2 regions of the Thalassobacillus sp. C254 genome follow, and region 2 is predicted to be linked to the other one. Evidence: riboswitches for the same ligand, from Rfam matches in the RefSeq annotation. Region 2 holds a riboswitch; the other holds the start of a gene.
What was found. Region 2 has a riboswitch for magnesium ahead of mgtE (magnesium transporter). Riboswitches for the same ligand answer to the same signal wherever they lie in the genome.

Region 1: linked by a shared signal. The riboswitch ahead of JCM19033_RS05995 (MgtC/SapB family protein) and the one ahead of mgtE (magnesium transporter) in region 2 are both predicted to bind magnesium.

Annotation. Positions count from the first base shown of each region.
Region 1 covers NZ_BAXQ01000003.1:278,778-284,015, reverse strand. Annotated here, with positions in the region: partial or broken gene mgtE (magnesium transporter) at 631-1,994, opposite strand; gene JCM19033_RS05995 (MgtC/SapB family protein) at 2,022-2,723, opposite strand; M-box (ykoK) riboswitch at 2,827-2,993, opposite strand; gene JCM19033_RS05990 (magnesium transporter) at 3,003-3,626, opposite strand; M-box (ykoK) riboswitch at 3,890-4,054, opposite strand; gene JCM19033_RS05980 (hypothetical protein) at 4,296-4,817, shown strand; gene JCM19033_RS05975 (DoxX family protein) at 4,954-5,238, shown strand, end outside.
Region 2 covers NZ_BAXQ01000001.1:218,674-227,801, forward strand. Annotated here, with positions in the region: gene JCM19033_RS01260 (phospholipase D family protein) at 1-1,217, opposite strand, end outside; gene JCM19033_RS01265 (Rrf2 family transcriptional regulator) at 1,490-1,930, shown strand; gene JCM19033_RS01270 (CrcB family protein) at 2,102-2,506, shown strand; gene JCM19033_RS01275 (CrcB family protein) at 2,503-2,832, shown strand; gene JCM19033_RS01280 (MBL fold metallo-hydrolase) at 3,038-3,871, shown strand; gene JCM19033_RS01285 (hypothetical protein) at 3,888-4,406, opposite strand; partial or broken gene mgtE (magnesium transporter) at 4,611-5,973, opposite strand; M-box (ykoK) riboswitch at 6,245-6,407, opposite strand; gene aldA (aldehyde dehydrogenase) at 6,520-7,833, opposite strand; gene JCM19033_RS26975 (hypothetical protein) at 7,770-7,952, opposite strand; gene JCM19033_RS01300 (BCCT family transporter) at 8,036-9,128, opposite strand, start outside.

The sequences.
Region 1 (5,238 bases), on a different contig from region 2:
TTCCGAATATCTTTTATGGGCGCAACAAACTCCACAGAGATCACCTCAACTATGTTACTTAATATTATTTTAACATATATGTATGTAACATGAAGTAATATGCTTAGAGCAATAGTTAGGGGATGGCCTTAATATAATTGCTTTTTCAGTTAAAGGTGTAATACATCACTGTTACAGCGAGACTAATAAAATAGGTTATTTATTTCTTTTTTATTTATGGCATGTTAAATACAAAAGGGCGAGAAAGAGCGGCAGATGGGGGTTTCGACGAAAAAAAACCTAAAGATGGACAGAACATTTGTTTAATCTACCTTTAGGGGAGCATATCAAGGGTGAGTTTTTTTATTAAACATTAGTTAAAACAATGCATATTCCATTTTCTTTAAAGGGGTTCGTTTGCGGGAAGGATCTTCATTTAAAATTAAAATAACAATGGGGCACTCAATGTCAGGTTTTAAATTTAAAATACCCATGTGAACGATAGAACGTCTTCCTATTCACATGGGTGTTAAGGGTAATAGAATCATATAAAAGGTAGTTTTCTCCATTACTCTAGGATCTTTTTTATAACAAGTAGAATTCCAAATAAGGAACCTTCTCCTGTGTGGAAATTCAGGATTCAGTGAGCATTTATAAAGTATGAAGCAAGGCTCCGGCGAGAGTAAAGTATATAAACAATCCAATAATGTCATTAATCGTTGTAATAAAAGGACCAGAGGCTACCGTAGGTCTATTTTCAAACGGTTAATGACAAGGGGAATCAAGGTACCTGTCAGGTTGGAAATAAAAATGGTACCAAAAAGGGACAAGCTGACAACTAACGCAAGCGTTAGGTCGCCAAAGGCAAATATTTGAACGATCCCCATGACAAGAAAGCCACATACACTCCCCAAGATCAATCCTGCTATAAGTTCACGTTTCATTAAACGAGGGAGAGTATGTTTCTCAATCTCTCCAAGAGCCAGTAATCTTACCACAACAGCAAGGGACTGCGTTCCTGTAGTTCCGCCCATATCCGCAATCAGAGGGATGAATACAGCAAGTACAGCTAGTTGTGCAAGCGTTTCTTCAAAGGTTCCAATCAGTCCAGCGGTAGCCATTCCAAGAACCATTAACAAGAGTAGCCAGGGCAATCGTTTCATAGCTGAGTGAAAGGCGGTGACGTCAAGGTCAATCGCGCCTTTTACTGCTGACATCTCACCAATGTCTTCTGTTGTTTCTTCTTCTACAATATCGAGGATATCATCAATCGTTACAATTCCCATGATCTGCCGGGCATCATTCACCACAGGAACAGCGAGAAAATCATACTCATGAATGATTTGACTGACTTCTTCCTGATCAGCGAAAGGGTGGACAGAAACAAACTGTTCTTTCATAATCTCTGCAACCTTTAGGTTAGGAGCAGAAGTAATTACATCACGTAACGATACAACGCCTAACAGTTCATTGTTTTTGTTTACTATATACAAATAATAGATTGTTTCTGCTGTTTTTCCTTCTCGGCTGAGTCTTTCGAGGGTTTGTGAAACTGTTTCCTCTTCCTGTAACGTAATAAATTCAGTAGTCATAATGGAACCTGCTGTTCTTTCATCATAAGAAAGGAGATGCTTAATATTATTGGCATCTTCCTGTTCCATTTGATTTAAGTAGTACGTAGCGATGTGCTCAGGAATTTCAGAAAAGAAATCCGTGATGTCGTCAGCTGCCAAGTCATCAAAAACTTCTAAAGCATTTTCCTCACTTAATTCAGAGACCATTTGTTTCTGCTGACTAGGCTCTAATTCTTGAAAGATTTCTGCCAGCTCTTTTGAAGAGAGATATTGAAATGCCTGTTTTCGTTTTGGTTCATTGTACTCAAATAGGATTTCACTTTGATCAGTAGGATGCAGAGCCAAAAAATCATGGCGGAATTTTTCTTTTTCCCCTTGTTTTAAATAAAGATGGAGATAGAAAGTATACTCTTCTCTATTTTTGAAGTTTAATTTCAACATAAGTGCACCCCTCCTTACTGATATTTTTTATAAATGCTCCACATCAACGGTAAGAACGTGATCAATTTTTTTTATTAAATAATAAATCTCTGTTGTGTATTGCTTCTCAGGGGCAGATATTGTTAAATCTATTTGTTGATTTCCATTCTCTAAATCTTTTAATTTAATATTACGAATGTTTATATCAAAGTTCTTTTTTTCCTTTAATGTATGAGATCTTCTTTCGATAGATTCTAGTAGCTCTGTCATTTTAAGGTTTGGCTCCATGACGATTTTTACTGCTACATCACGCTGACTTAGAGCCAGAGGGCCAAATCTTTTCACCAGGGCGGGCAGAACGTTTACTGAAAGAATTAACAATACAACAGCGTAGCTTGCTTCTAGAAAAAAACCTGCACCAACGGCAATTCCCAGGGCAGAAGCAGCCCAAATCATCGCAGCTGTGGTTAGCCCGGAGATCACATCATTGTTCCTACGTAAAATGACTCCAGCTCCTAAGAAGCCGACCCCACTTACAATTTGAGCAGCCAGACGCATAGGATCCATCATCATATGTTCCATTTTAGGGAAATTGTATGCTGCTTCGATGGAGGTAATGGTAATTAAACAGCTAGCTACACAAATAACCATGCTTGTTTTCAATCCCAATGGCTTATGTTTTAACTGACGGTCAATCCCAATTAAAAGACCGAATAATAGGGCAAGGCTCAGTTTGATGAGCAGTTCCATTTTCACCACCTGCTTTCCTACAAAATTGTTCATCTCGTAAAGATAAAAAGCCGCCTTTCTTTGGAAGGAAGGCGGCTGTCATGTTTTTTGGGATGATTTTGTCTTGTTCCTTCATTCGTAGAGCTTTAGCACTGTATGGCATAGGACTTTTATCCAGCTGCATTAGAAAGGGCCTTATGTCGACCGTTTCAGTTGACCCATTGGCGTCTTTGGACATTTCTGGGCAGCAGCGTATCTCCATTACAGGAGCCTCACCTAACGAAGTAATATTTAATTTTCTTACATCATATGAGACAAAAGCTGTTGAGCGAGAGTAAAGTAGATTAAAAGACCAGAAATGTCTTTAATTGTTGTGATAAATGGATCGGAACCAGCTGCTTGATCCAGTCCAAGCTTAATGAGAAGGAATGGAATCAAAAAACCTAAGGCCGTCGCAATTGTCACGGTAAAGAATAAAGATAATCCTACCACTAATCCTAATTCAGGTATTCCTTGCCACAGCATGGCGATGAAGAATGCTGCCGTCCCTAAGAGAGCCCCCATGGAAGCACCCACTAACGTTTCTTTTGCCAGATGTTTGCGATATTTTTTAAAGTCAATTTGTCCCAACACAAAAGCTCGGGTGAAAATCGTGGAGGATTGTGTGCCTGCATTCCCGCCCATATCCATGATGACAGGAATAAAGATGGCGAGCAGTACAACAGCTTCTAAGGCATCCTCAAATGCCCCGATAACGGCGCCCGCTGTCATACCGCCAATCAACGTAATAATTAAATAAGGGAGTCTTGATTTCCAAATCTGCAACATGCTTCCGTTTACTAATATATTACTCTTTTTCCTTTCTGCTTCATGAAAAAGAGTCATTTCTTTTTGAGCTTGTAGATCTGATTCTGTACGAGCCATGAAAATTACCTCCTAAGTATGTAGTTCATGGCCACCTTTGTTTGACATATGAAAGGTGGCAGTGTGCGCGTAACCATGTCTGTCTTCGATTTATTGTCAAATGATTTATGATACAACTCGATGAAGGATCTTCCATTTCATCCACCACCATCCTTTCTTTGATAAAATTTCCTAACAGTGCATAAAAAACACCTTCACGAATGAAGGTGTTTTTGTCAACACAAAGAAGCTCGCTGGTTTCTTTCAAAAGAAGCACGGTCATCTGTTTTCTCCATTCGTAGAGCTTTGACACTGTGCGGATAGGATTCATCCAACTGCATTAGATGCCACCTTATCTCGATGACCTCTGTTCAACCCATTGGCGTCTTTGGACATTTCTGGGCAGCAGCATATCTCCAACACAGGAGCCTCACCTAACGAAGATATTCTCTTTTGAACACAATGTTTAAGGTACATCATCTCTAAATGACAGTCAACATCTTTTTTGAGTTAAGGAAAAATAATTTATGGAGAGAAAGTGTTTATCCTGGGGGGCGGGGAAGCTGCTCAATTAATCAGACGTATTACAAGAAATACAAAGGATAATAAAAAAATTCTAAATTGATATTCTCATAAGAATACATCGTCTCTTTTTCATTGGTAAATCATGAGAAGAGAGGTGATGATAATATGGCAGTTAACATACTATTTGGTTTTCTGCTTCCTTGGGTGTTTGGTGGCTACCTTTATCAGAAAGACAAGTACCTGGTGACCACTACCATCCCCTTATGTGTATTGATTGCTTTTGTGATCAACACAAAAGGAACTCGGTACTGGCTCTTAAAGCCACGAATTAAAGAAAAACAGTATCGTACGATTTATCCGTTGAACCTTGGTTATTTTCCAGTAGTGGCCAGTTTCATGATATATTGCGCGCAAAAAAGGGCATGGCCTAGGATGATATGGATCACATTGTTTACACTTTTGTCTGCGACGGCAGAAATAGCTGCTCTTATGGCAGGGAAACTCCTGTATAAAAACGGCTGGAATATTTATAAAACCCTGCTTACTTATTTTCTTCCCTATTGCTTTGTAGTTATCTATTATGACTTTGTAAAAATGCTTCGAGTGATTACACAACATTCTCAACAGAAAAAGAAGAATGTTAGAGGGTGTGAGGGAAATACAGGAAGTAAAGGTGCATATGTTTAAAGCAATAAAAAGTATTAAGGAATATGTCACAAATTTTTCAATGAAACACCTCCCTTTATAGCTGTCTTGTTTATTAGAATAGGACGTAGAGAAATGGGGGACCAAAAATGAAAAGACTGATTGAACAAGGGACAGAATGGATCCTTTTTTGCTGCGTATATTGCTTGGGGGATTTATAGCTCTTCATGGAATAATTAAAGTGACCGATATTTCCCAGGCCAATCAAACCTTTGAAGAAGCAGGCATTCCTGTGTTTTTAGGAAACTTGACCGGAATTATTGAAATTATTGTAGGGGCGACTTTAATAGTAGGTCTTTTAGTAAAATCGTCAGCGATCGTTGTAGCTCTTTTGCTTATAATCTCCATTCTGTTAGCGCCGTATCAGGAGGGAATGATCAGCTATTATGAATTACTGTTGCCG
Region 2 (9,128 bases):
AAATTTTTCAGGTTCCTTCGAGTGAAGTTTGCTGATCCTGCAATAATGATCGCTTGTTCACCCCGTTTTAAAATAAGCATCTTAGGATGAAACTGCTCTCCCTTTGTTTCATACCATCGTATCTTGATTTTGTCAGCAGTTCTGTTCTTAAGCTCTTCAGCTACTGGCACATTAGGGAGTCCTATTTTAGACTGACCGAAAGCTTCCATGTTCTGGTCAAAGATTATCTTTATTTTTACCCCGCGCCTTGCTGCATTAACCAGCTGTCTAATCATTTTTCTCTCTGATAAATAGAGAGTTGCAATCAGAAGCTCATCACCAGGCTGAGCATCCTCTATTATCTTCAAGGTATCCTTCCATATTTGCCCCTCGGTTAAGACCTGGACGGAGGATTCCCTTTCTTTTACAGGTGAAGAAGATCCTGGCTTCCAAACCGGAAGCTCATGAACTCCGCAATAATCAACGACTGCTTTTTCAGATTCCAATATGTCTTGAATCATTCTCCCTCTGAAAGAATAGCCAATATTTGCATGGTAGGCACTTGCATCATGAGGATTAGCAGAGGTTATTAGTCCCTCTTTTTCAGTAAGGATTACTTTTCGATGATTGGCTTTTATATTAAACATATACAAATAAGCGCGAAGCGTCAGCTGAGGGTGCACTGAGCTCACTGGATGGGGGAGCCATCCCTGACCTCTCACTCCAAGCCATCGTATATAGCTTCTCCAAAATCCTGAAAACAACGGATTGGAATCCCGGAGAAGTTCAAGCTTTGTTATCACTACCTCTACCCCATGCTCTTTTAACCTTTCAATATGAGGAGACTCATGAAATCCGTACACAGTGTTTACGGGATCAGTGATAAATAAAATTCTCATCTGAGGTTTATCTTGTTTCTTTCGGATAAGTTCCTCTGTTAATTGATCAGCCAGAGGAGGGAACTTTACTTTTTCTTTGTAGTAATCATTAAATAAAAACAAATCACAAACGATAAATTCCTCAGCCTCTTCTATCATTGAACATACTTTGTCATATAATGGTGTTTCCCAATGGCTTTGCTGTTCAGTATCATAACGCAGATTATAATGAAAACGGATAGCACTATCATTATGAATCTTTCCCCGGTAAGAAAGACCTTTGGGCAGCGGCTTATAAATACCGTACACCATGACTGCTAAAGGAATGAGCCAAAAAAGCTTTTTCAGTAATTTCGTCATACATGTAAGGCCGTCCTGGCGGTCCTGTTCCCTCCTTTACAACACCTGGCTATTATTTATTTTTTCACTAAAACTTCTTTTCCCCTTCTCTATCTTTCCCTAAACCCGAGCAAAGAGAACTGAAAAAGAACGTTTTTCCAGTTAAAAACTATGTAAGATAATTATACTTAGTATTGGTAAAAAAATTTTCACTGTATTACACTGATTTTATAGGATACAGGAGTTATTATATACTTTCCTTATCCCGCTTTCTTCGCAAAGGAAGGGATGTTATGCAACTTACAATCTATACCGATTATTCGCTAAGAGTTCTTCTTTATTTAGCTACTGTTCCCCGTCCCTCATTAACAAGTATTCGGGAAATTTCTGATAGCTATAATATTTCCTACCACCATTTAACAAAGGTGGCCCACGAACTAGCTAAAACTGGTCTTATCACTACCATAAAAGGAAGAAATGGAGGTATACGTCTTGCCAAAGATCCTGAGGACATTAACTTAGGATGGGTTGTCAGGCAAACAGAAGATAACCTGGACTTAGTTGAATGCTTTAACGCTGAAAAGAATACTTGCATTTTATCAGGTAGATGCCGCCTTAAAGGAGTACTTAAGGAAGCCCTTCACGCCTATTTAAGTGTTCTTGATAAATATACCCTGGCGGATATGCTTACAAATCCTGAGGAGCTGAGCCTTCTCTTGAAAACGCTGAAATAGTCTATTGTTGAGAATAGACTATTTTTTATTGCTTTTATCCTGTACCTGGTATATCTGAGCCCATCACACACTACCGCTCACGCTCACTTTTGTATGCTGCCTGCTTCCATGGTAATATATATTCTTATGAGGGTATTGTCACCCACATTTTGTGTCTGCAGGGGGAAAACCATGAAATGGATAATCATTGCTGCTGTATTTATTGGCGGGGCAGCAGGGACGTATTTTCGTTATATCATTAACTTTCAAACACTTTTCTTAGGATACCCAATTGGAACCATTATAGAAAATATTTTAGGAAGCTTTCTTCTTGGTTTGTTTGCCGGCCTTATTACATATATCTCCCTCAAAGAATGGGTAAAGGCAGGGTTTGGAGCAGGGTTTTGCGGCGGATTTACTACCATGTCAACTTTGGCTGCTGATACCTTTTTTCTAGCGGGGATTCACCCTGTAGTCCAGCCATTGGTCTATCTATCTATTTCTCTTATCGGCGGTTTGACATTTGCCTTTACAGGTTTCTTCCTTGGTCTGAAAATAGGAAAGAAGCAAAAAAGCCGTGAGGTGACCATACGATGAATATTCTCTGGGTGTTAACAGGCGGTGGATTAGGAGCCGTTGCAAGGTATCTGGCGGGCGTATGGCTTATGAGTCGTTTTCCCGAGCCTCCCTTCCCTGTAGCTATGCTCATCGTGAATCTTGTGGGTTCTCTGGGACTCGGCTTTTTCTTTGGTTTATATTTTCAGGCGATTCCCCTTGAAGCTTATGATGATTCATTGTACCTTTTCCTGGGGTTGGGCTTTTTTGGTGCTTTCACCACTTTTTCCACCTTTAGCACCGAAACAGTAACCTTCTATACAAGAAGAAGAAAAAGCAGGCAGCTTTCTATGTACTTTTCTCTATAGGCGGGAGCATTATTTTATTTTTAGCTGGTTATCTATCATCTTTATTTATGTTAACTGCCTTTTAAAGGTTCTTTTGCATTCCAACAATCTGCTTTGACTGCCAAGTGTGTTGCCCCATATCTTTTTGGAGAGCGTCATGTTTCCTGCCACCGCTTGTATTTATAGAGCTTAAAGAAAAGTTATTATTGGAAGAAGGTCTTTTAGAATGTTTAGAAAAGTATCCACCTCTTTAAAAAAATATAAAGACATTTACTATATACAAGGCAGAGTGGAGTTGTTCGGGCAAGTTTTTCACTTTTACCTGTACGCTCCCCCCGGCTTAATGGTGGATTCAGGGCCTCCCTGCGCGTCTGAGGCAGCCTTTCAGCTTGCTCAGGCTGTCAGGCCCTCCGGCATCTTCCTAACCCATCATCATGAAGACCATTCCGGCAATATAAAGAGTCTGGCAGAAGCAACTGGAGCTTCTGTTTACATGGGTGAGCAGACAAAAGCTGAGTTGAAAAAGGGCTTTGACCTTCCCTTTTACCGTAAAGCAATGTGGGGAAATCCTCACAGCTTCTTCGATGGAGAAGCAGCTGATAAACACTTGCAGATTGATTCAAAAACATTTGAAGTCATTTATACACCAGGACATTCGTTTGACCATTATGTTTTATATGATCCTGACACCACTCATCTCTATACCGGTGATTTATTTCTGGGAACTCATTTAAAATATGGAATGAAGGAAGAATCAGTTCCTGATATGATTGCGTCCCTTGAAAAAGTCCTCGCATTAAAGGTAGGCAACGTATTCTGCGGGCACGCTGGCATTGTACCTAAAGGAAGAGAAGCATTGGAAAAGAAAAAAGAGTTCTTGGAGTGGCTGCAGGAAGAAACACTTTATTACCACTATCAAGGTTTATCCTCCAAGGAGATTACCCGCCTGCTTTTTCATAAAGGCAAGACAAAATCCGTTCTTACGACAGGAGATTTTCTCCTCGCCACCTGGTTAACTCTATATTGTCTGCTAAGCAACTATAAAAAGCCTGCTCTCTAAACGAATGAGCAGGCTTTTAATATACTTTTCTTTTATTCATTCTATAAATTGACCACTTTCCCGCTTCTATACTAAAAATAGCAATATGACTAGGAGAAGAGGACTCGCTGTGTATCATCATTTCCGAAACTGCCTCTGCAATCTGAATTTTAACCTTGGCCTCTTTTTCAAACAAATACCCTTTCAGCAGCCGCTGCTCTCGTACAAGAGGCACTGTCAAATGTTTCGTAGAAAGAGCTCTCGGAAACTCTTTATATTGTACATATCCGGCCAGGTAACCATCTTCATTTTCAATGCGAGGAAGGAGGTGGTTCGCAGCATGGATGAGCCATAAATAGTAAAGGGTATCACTAGTAAACCACAGAGGAGAAACCTTATCTCTCCAATGCTTTTTCATGATGTCTAACAGCTGGATCTCCGTGCGTTGGTCAGGAGCAAGAAGCAATGACTCAGCCACAACGTTATTGACAGCTTCCTGAACAGCAATTTTCCAACTTTCCATGCCTTCGTTTGAAAATTGATTCCTTACGAACAAAAGAATCGCCCCCTTTACTCTTACTCTCATTCTACTTGACAAAAAAACCCTTTGTAAATAAAGATTTTGAACTATTAGCCATTTTTACACAAAAACCAATAAATCTATCCAGCATTTACGTTTTTTTGCATGTTTGGAATGAAAAAAGCCGGAGATTCATTGTAAGAATCTCCGGCTCACGCTTTTCACAATTCGTAGCCATATTTATAAATACTGAAGAAGAGAAGTTGCTATGCTGAAGTAAATCAGCAGTCCAAGTATATCATTTACTGTTGTAATGAAAGGACCAGAAGCGATAGCAGGATCAAGCTTTAATTTATTAATAATCAATGGAACCGTTGCCCCTATAACTGTAGATATGGTTAAAGAAAGGAAAATAGAAGTTCCGACTATAAAGGCTAATAAGATGTTGCCATCATATAAAATAGGGATCAAGCCCATGAGTACGATCGCACATGCTAAACCAATCATCATCAGTGCCAAGCTCTCTTCGAAGGATTTTAAAAAGACCCTTCTTCTCTAAAGAACCTGTCGCAAGACCACGGACCACAACGGCTAGTGATTGAGTTCCCGTATTACCAGCTGAATCCATAATTAACGGGATAAAAGCCGATAGTATTACAATTGCTTCTAATGTTTCCTCAAACTGGCCAATCACTCCAGCAGTTATCATACCAAAAAACATCAGCAGAATAATCCAGGGTGACCTCTTTTTAGCTGCTTCGAAAGCTGTAACATTTACGTCTGTTGCCCCTCTTGAAGCAGAGAATTCCCCAAGATCTTCGGTTGCTTCTTCTTCAATAACATCAATAACATCATCAACAGTTACAATCCCCACAAGTTCATTTGTACTTGTTACCACTGGTGCTGCCAGGAAGTCATATTTCTGGATAAGGTTGGCCACCTCTTCCTGATCAGTGTTCTCATGCACTGAGACCACTCGCGTACTGATGATATTTATAATCGGTTCATCCGTTGCTGCAATAATCAGATCACGAAGAGAAACAACACCTGCCAATTTATTATACTCGTCAGTTACATATAAGTAGTAAACTGTTTCTGCATCGGGTCCTTCTCTTCGTAGTAATTCGATCACATCTGCCACTGTATCAGTAGCCTTAATAGAGATAAACTCTTTGGTCATAATGGCCCCGGCTGTACCTTCCTCATAAGCCATAAGCTCTTTAACATCCTGGGCATCCTCTTTATCCATTGCTTTTAATATAGCAGATACTTTATCCTCCTGCAGTTCACCGAGAAAATCTGCTACATCATCTGCGTACATGTTGTTAAACATCTCTGCAGCATATTCTTTATCCAGCTCCAGGGCGATCTCTTTTTGATCATTTACTTCCAGCCCTTCAAAGATAGCTGCAAATTCTTCGGGGCTTAGGTATTCATAGACACGAGCTCTTTTTTCTTGATCCAGGCGGCTGAAAAGATCCACCTGATCAGCTGGATGAAGCTCTAAAAAAGCATTTCTAAATTGCTCAATGGCTTTGTTTTCCAAAATATCGAGTATATTATTCATATACTCTTCTCTGGTATGATCATTTAACTTAACCATTGCTCTCCCTCCTTCTTAAAAGAGGATAGAGTCCCTGATTCATTAATTTACTTTGTTTTTAAAAGTATCCAAAATGAGGGAATCGATCCTCGCACTGACTTAAAAGCCTTATATACTACACTGCACCTAAAACTGGAATCCGGACTGCTGTCCATAAAATTCCCTCACCTCCTAAAATTTTTCTGAAACGTCTTCTTTAACTGAGTAAAAAAAGCGCCCTCCACAAATGGAGAGCGCTTATTAAATCAGCACAAAGATGCTCAAAACAGAACATGCTACCCATTCGTAGAGCTTTAGCACTGTACGGCATAGGCTATGCCAGCTGCATTAAAAACCACCTTATATCGATGGTTCCTGTTGACCCATTGGCGTCTTTGGACATTTTTGGGCAGCAGCGTCTCTCCGTACAGGAGCCTCACCTAACGAGAAATATTACGTTTTTCCAACACAAACATGAATATACGCTGATTTCAGAAACCTGTCAATGCATTTTCTGCAATTTGCAAAGATTCTCTTTCGCTAGATGTCTTTTTCTTGATCGTTTACTTATCGTTCGTATTCCATATACGCTACGGTAGTAATAAGAAATTCTTCTAATCCACGTTTTCCATCAGCTCCGCCTATTCCTGATTTTCTCCAGCCAGCATGAAATCCTTGCAACGCTTCAAAATTCTCCCGATTCACAAAGACTTCACCAAATTCCAATTCATTAACACCCTGCATCACTTCATGATAATTTTCTGTAAAGATAGAAGATGAAAGGCCGTATTCTGAATCATTTGCCATGACGATAGCTTCTGAAAAAGAATGATACGTCGTAATAGGAAGAACCGGACCAAAAATTTCTTCCTGCATGATATCCATTTCTTGGCCTACATTGGTTAATATCGTTGGTTCAAAGAAATAACCCTTTTCTGTGTCTGCTCTCTGTCCGCCTGCCAGCACTTTAGCACCGGCTGCTTTTGCTTTTTCCACAGCTTCCGAAACAGAATCCAGCTGATTCTTACTTACAAGCGGCCCCATTTCGATGTCTTCCTTAACCAGGGGATTCCCGTAACGTATTTCCTTTGCTTTTGTTACAATTTTATCAATAAATTCATCTGCTACTTCTTCCTGCACATAAACTCGCTCAGCATTCGTGCACACTTGTCCGGAGTTAATAATGCGTGATTCAATTATTTTTTCTGCAGCAAGATCCAGGTCAGCATACTTACTGACGATAGCTGGAGCTTTTCCCCCAAGCTCGAGATTTACTTTTGTTACGTTCCGCGCGGCAGCCTCCATTACTTTTGAACCAGCTGGAGTACTGCCTGTTAAAGAAATCATGCTTACTTTCTTGTGTGAAGCCAGAGGAGTGCCAACAGAAGAACCGGTTCCAGTAACTAATTGAAAGATCCCTGGAGGCAGCTCTGATTCATGAATAACCTCTGAAAATTTAACAGCGGTTAACGGGGTTTGCTGACTCGGCTTAATGATAATGGAACACCCGGTTATCAAGGCAGGAGCAACCTTTCTTGCCAACACAAACATCGGGAAATTCCACGGTACGACTCCTGCAACCACTCCAATTGGTTTCTTTAACAAAATAATATTTTCATTTTGGCGGTCACTATTAATGACATCACCTTCGTATCGTCTAGCCCATCCGGCCATGTACCGGAAGTATTCAATTGTAATATCCATTTCATCGCGGGCAAGTGGCAGTGTTTTTCCTTGTTCCTTAGTGAGGAGCTGAGCAAACTCCTCTTTTCTTTCTTCAAGCCTGTCAGCAATAAAAAGTAAGTACTTCCCCCTTTCTATTGCCGGGCGTTTTCCCCACTCTCTTTGTGCCCGAGACGCCGCCTTAACAGCTTCTTCCACATCATATTCGTTTCCGTTAGGAACCTTCCCAAAATTTCTTCAGTGGCCGGATTTTCTACATCAATATATTCATGGGTTTTACTTTCTACAAAGTTACCATTAATGTACATTTTTTCCACTTTTAGTCCCTCCAAGGAAAGCAATCTGTAGTGTTATTTCCCCAGGACCAGGAAAAGAAAACGGGGAACAAACAGAGAAGTTCTTATTCTTCTTCCTTTTTCACACCAATAGGCTCTTGTTGATAACCCTCTTTCAAAGATCGATGGATAGCGAAAACCATTACTAACAAAATCACAGTAAAGGGAAGAGCGATGGTAATTGCAATTGCTTGTAACCCTTCAATGCCTCCACTTAGCAGTAAGGCTGCAGCGATCGCTGAAATCAATAATCCCCACACGACAAGAATTGTGTTTGCCGGTTCCAGATTTCCACGTGAAGAAAATACACCAAGTACATAGGTTGCTGAATTTGCAGATGTAATAAAAAAGATTGTAATTAATATCAATGCAGCAACACTTAACAGAAAACCTAGAGGCAAGGTTTCCAGGACAATAAACAGTCCCGCTTCCGGCTCCTCACTGATAAGCTGAGATAAACCCGCACCCATGGTAATGTCAAGGTGAAGTCCTGTTCCTCCAAAAGCTACAAACCACAGAGCAGAGACTGCTGTAGGTACTAATAATACCCCGAATATGAATTCCTGAACTGTCCTTCCTTTTGACACTCTAGCTATAAACGTACCAACAAAAGGACTCCAGGAAATAAGCCAAGCCCAATAGAAAAAAGTCCATTCGCCTACCCACTCATTGTCTGTGTAAGGGGTGGTAAAAAAGGACAAAGAAACAAAGTTACTTATATACGAACCGACCGTCATTGTAAAATGTTCCATAATAAATAGAGTGGGACCTACAATAATTACGGTCACCATTAAAATGCCGGCAAGGGTGAGATTTCCTATACTCAGGTATTTCATTCCTTTATTGATGCCGGTAAGTACAGATGTTAAAAACACAAGGGTAATGATGGCAATGATACTCATTTGCAGAAAGTTGTCATTCTCCAGCCCTATAACCTGAGACAGGCCTCCTCCCACCTGCATTGTACTCAGACCAAGAGAGGTAGCAATCCCTATTACTGTACTTACTACCGCAATAATATCTATCCATTTTCCGATAGGTCCTTTTACTTTCTCCCCTAGAATAGGATAGAAGGCTGAACTAATTAAGCCAGGGAGGTTTTTTCTAAACTTGGCAATAGCCAGTGCCAGTGCCACTGTTGCGTATATAGACCAAGGG